2 regions of the Pectobacterium odoriferum genome follow, and region 2 is predicted to be linked to the other one. Evidence: predicted binding sites of a transcription regulator. Region 2 holds the regulator's gene; the other holds the start of a gene.
The links. The regulator LexA, encoded in region 2, represses DNA repair genes until DNA is damaged. The targets are predictions, from matches to a motif close to TNCTGTATGTACATACAGNA.
Positions count from the first base shown of each region.

Region 1: a site for LexA is predicted at 1,514-1,533, ahead of uvrA (excinuclease ABC subunit UvrA). Genes of this name have one in related genera too.

Region 1 covers NZ_CP034938.1:4,064,456-4,066,660, forward strand. Annotated here, with positions in the region: gene uvrA (excinuclease ABC subunit UvrA) at 1-1,350, opposite strand, end outside; gene ssb1 (single-stranded DNA-binding protein SSB1) at 1,671-2,205, shown strand, end outside.
Region 2 covers NZ_CP034938.1:628,940-631,144, forward strand. Annotated here, with positions in the region: gene EO763_RS02775 (diacylglycerol kinase) at 1-346, shown strand, start outside; gene lexA (transcriptional repressor LexA) at 457-1,065, shown strand; gene EO763_RS02785 (CsbD family protein) at 1,528-1,737, shown strand; gene zur (zinc uptake transcriptional repressor Zur) at 1,782-2,205, opposite strand, start outside.

The DNA.
Region 1 (2,205 bases), 1.6 Mb from region 2:
CCCGCTAAGCTTCATATTCTGGAAAAACGTCATCGCATGGCCGATGCTCATATCGGAAATCTGCGGCAGCGTCGTCTGCTCGACAAACACGTTGCGCGCTTCTTCACGCAGGCGCGTTCCACTACAGCTGGCGCAGGAACGGTTACTGATGAATTTCGCCAGCTCTTCGCGCACCGCCGTGGATTCCGTCTCTTTATAGCGACGCTCCATGTTGTGCAGCACGCCTTCGAACGGATGGCGACGTATCGAGGTATCGCCGCGATCGTTGATGTATTTGAATTCGACGTTCTCTTTACCGGAGCCGTACAGGATCACTTTCTGAACTGCGGCGCTCAGGCTTTCAAACGGGGCATCGACGTCAAATTTGTAGTGCTCCGCCAGTGAGCGCAGCATTTGAAAATAGTAGAAGTTGCGACGGTCCCAGCCGCGAATGGCGCCGCCTGCCAGCGACAGCTCGGCATTTTGCACCACGCGGGACGGATCGAAGAACTGCTGCACGCCCAGACCATCACAGCTTGGGCACGCACCCGCTGGGTTATTGAACGAGAACATGCGCGGTTCCAGCTCATGCATGCTGTAGCCACACACCGGACAGGCAAAGTTAGCCGAGAACAACAGTTCAGGCTGGGTTGGGTCGTCCATATCGGCAACAACGATGCTACCACCGGACAGATCCAGCGCGGTTTCGAATGACTCCGCCAGCCGCTGTGCCAGATCGTCACGCACTTTAAAGCGATCGACGACGACTTCAATAGTGTGCTTTTTCTGTAATTCCAGCTTCGGCGGATCGGACAGATCGCACACTTCGCCGTCGATACGGGCACGGATGTAGCCCTGTGAGGCCAGGTTTTCCAGCGTCTTGCTGTGTTCGCCTTTGCGATCTTTCACAATCGGTGCCAGCAGCATCAGGCGTTTGCCTTCCGGCTGCGCCAGCACGTTGTCGACCATCTGGCTGACCGTTTGCGCATCCAACGGCACATCGTGCTCTGGGCAACGCGGTTCACCCACGCGAGCAAACAGCAGGCGCAGGTAATCATGAATTTCGGTAATCGTCCCGACCGTGGAACGCGGGTTGTGCGAGGTGGATTTCTGTTCGATAGAGATGGCGGGCGACAGCCCTTCTATATGATCGACGTCCGGTTTTTCCATCAGCGACAGGAACTGACGGGCATAGGCGGAGAGTGATTCTACATAGCGCCGCTGCCCTTCGGCATACAGCGTGTCAAACGCCAGCGATGACTTACCCGAACCAGACAGACCGGTGATGACGATCAGTTTGTCACGAGGGATTATCAGGTTGATATTCTTGAGATTATGGGTACGAGCACCACGAACTTCGATCTTATCCATTCACACACTTCCCGGAATAAAAACGGATTGTCATCGCCTCTCAAACAGAGAGAAACGGTACGAAACGAGCAATTATGGCACAAAAAAAATGCCGGACGCATTTTTTAACGTCGCTCGCGACGGCCCGATAGGGTGGCAAGCAGGGATAGCTTGCCATAAAAAAGGCTGAATGAATATCCAGTATTAAACCCGTTTATTTTGCAAACGCTGTAAATATTACTTTCATTTCTGAAGCCATTTCGCAGGTATGATACAAATGTGTATCATGATAAAATTGATCGTTTAGACTTACATAAATTGATTCATCAGGAGACACGAGCATGGCCAGCAGAGGCGTTAATAAAGTGATTCTTGTCGGGAATCTGGGTCAAGACCCGGAAGTCCGCTATATGCCGAATGGTGGTGCAGTTGCCAACATCACGCTGGCTACGTCGGAAAGCTGGCGTGACAAGCAAACCGGTGAGCAGAAAGAGAAGACCGAATGGCACCGTGTGGTTCTGTTCGGCAAGCTGGCAGAAGTCGCGGGCGAATACCTGCGTAAAGGCTCTCAGGTTTACATCGAAGGCGCACTGCAAACCCGTAAATGGGCCGATCAGGCTGGCGTAGAACGTTACACCACAGAAGTGGTTGTTAACGTCGGCGGCACCATGCAAATGCTGGGTGGACGCCAGGGCGGCGGTGCACCAGCAGGCGGTGGCAATGCAGGTGGCGGCCAGCAACAAGGCGGTTGGGGTCAACCTCAGCAGCCGCAGGGTGGCAACCAGTTCAGCGGCGGCGCGCAGTCTCAGCAGCGCCCTGCACAGAACAGCGCTCCAGCGCAAAGCAACGAACCACCAATGGATTTCGACGACGATA
Region 2 (2,205 bases):
AACCCGGATTATTAAGGCGACCGGTTATTCCTTTAAGGGGCTGAAGCAGGCGTGGCAGCATGAGGCGGCATTTCGTCAGGAGACAATACTGACCCTTGTCGGCGTCATTATCGCGTGTTTACTGCCAGTTACGCTGGTCGAAAAACTGCTGCTGATCGGGTCTGTGGTACTGATTATGCTGTTTGAGCTGGCGAATAGCGCCATTGAAGCTGTGGTCGATCGCATTGGGCCTGAGCATCACGAATTATCCGGTCGGGCGAAAGATATCGGGTCGGCCGCTGTCTTTGTTGCCATCTTGTTAGCCGCTGTCGTGTGGGGCTGTATTCTCTGGCAACATTTTGCCTGACGGCGCGCATAAATGAGTAAAAGTCAGGGGCTTTGCCGATATCGTCATTCCCAATTGTGCCTTACCTGTATATACTCACAGCAAGACTGTATAAACAACCAGGGGGCGGAATGAAAGTATTAACAGCAAGGCAGCAGCAGGTTTATGACCTGATCCGCGATCATATTGCGCAAACCGGAATGCCGCCAACGCGCGCAGAAATTGCTCAACAACTGGGGTTTCGCTCTCCCAATGCAGCTGAAGAGCATCTGAAAGCGCTGGCGCGTAAAGGTGTGATTGAAATTGTATCGGGCGCTTCTCGTGGTATTCGTCTGCTGATGGAAGAAGAGACGGGTATTCCTCTGGTTGGTCGCGTGGCCGCAGGTGAACCGCTACTGGCACAGGAACATATCGAATGTCACTATCAGGTTGACCCTGCGATGTTCAAACCCAGCGCTGATTTTTTGCTGCGGGTGAGCGGCATGTCGATGAAAAATATCGGTATTATGGATGGCGATTTGCTGGCCGTGCATAAAACAGAAGATGTGCGCAACGGTCAGATTGTCGTCGCGCGTATTGACGATGAAGTGACAGTGAAGCGCCTGAAAAAGCAGGGCAATACGGTGCACCTCCTCGCTGAAAATGAAGAGTTTGCCCCTATTGTTGTCGACCTGCGTCAGCAAAGCTTTTCGATAGAAGGCCTAGCGGTTGGCGTGATTCGTAACAGCGATTGGAGCTAACCGTTCGCAGAGATGCACTGCTCGTCTGTCTGGGTCAGTGCATCATGTTCTGTATTCATCGTTTAGCGTGTCAATCTGCTCGTCGCATATATTTAGTTACATTTCGCGCGCATTTTCTACGATCCCCATTACCCTCTGTTTTTTCACTGCTTTTTGCGGTGGTTTTCTCTTTCTCAACGTTCGCTCTAGTCACAGATTTCTGACTTTCCATATTAATTGAAATATTCGACTATAATTTCTATCAAGGTAAGCATTTTTATCTTGATTGATCGTTTATCGATTGATCATTAGCCATCACATGCAGATAGCTCGGTAGTCAAGGGAGACAGTGGCGAAGAGCACCGTCATGGTTCACATAGCTATGATGCTGCTTACTGAATAAATCTATTTATCTGAAACTGACGCATAAGTCGTTAGCCACGATTTTTTTATGCACAATTCACCTAAGGTACGGAGATTCTTATGAATAAAGACCAAGCCAGCGGTAACTGGAAACAGTTTAAAGGTAAAGCGAAAGAGCAATGGGGCAAATTAACGGATGACGATCTGACGGTCATCGAAGGTAAACGTGACCAACTGGTGGGGAGAATCCAGGAGCGTTACGGGTACGCAAAAGAAGCGGCAGAAAAAGAAGTGAAACACTGGGAAGAGCACCACAAATATCACTGGTAGCAAACGTGATGCTTCTTCGCTGAAAGAGACGATAGCCCTCAGGGCTATCGTTTTTTAATGGGAACCGTATGGTCGTGGTCGCAATGGTCCGGCTGCTTGCATGAGGCGACTTCCTGACAGCTGCCACACAATCCGTGTGCTTCCACAACGCTGTGGCGCAGTGTAAATCCCGATTGCTGTGCCAGGTTGCGCAGCGTCTCTTCCACACCTTCGGTTTGACGTTCCGTGACCTGTCCGCAGCGATCGCAGATGAAAAGGGCAGATGTATGGCTATGGTCTTCGATATGGTGACACAGCACGTAGCTGTTATTTGATTCGACGCGATGAATGAAGCCTTGTTCCAGTAGAAAATCCAGCGCGCGATAGACGGTCGGCGGTTTGGCCTGAGGCTCGGAAACGCGCAGCAGATCCAACAGATCATAAGCGCTGATAGCACCGGACTGCTGTGCCATAAGGCGTAAAACCTCT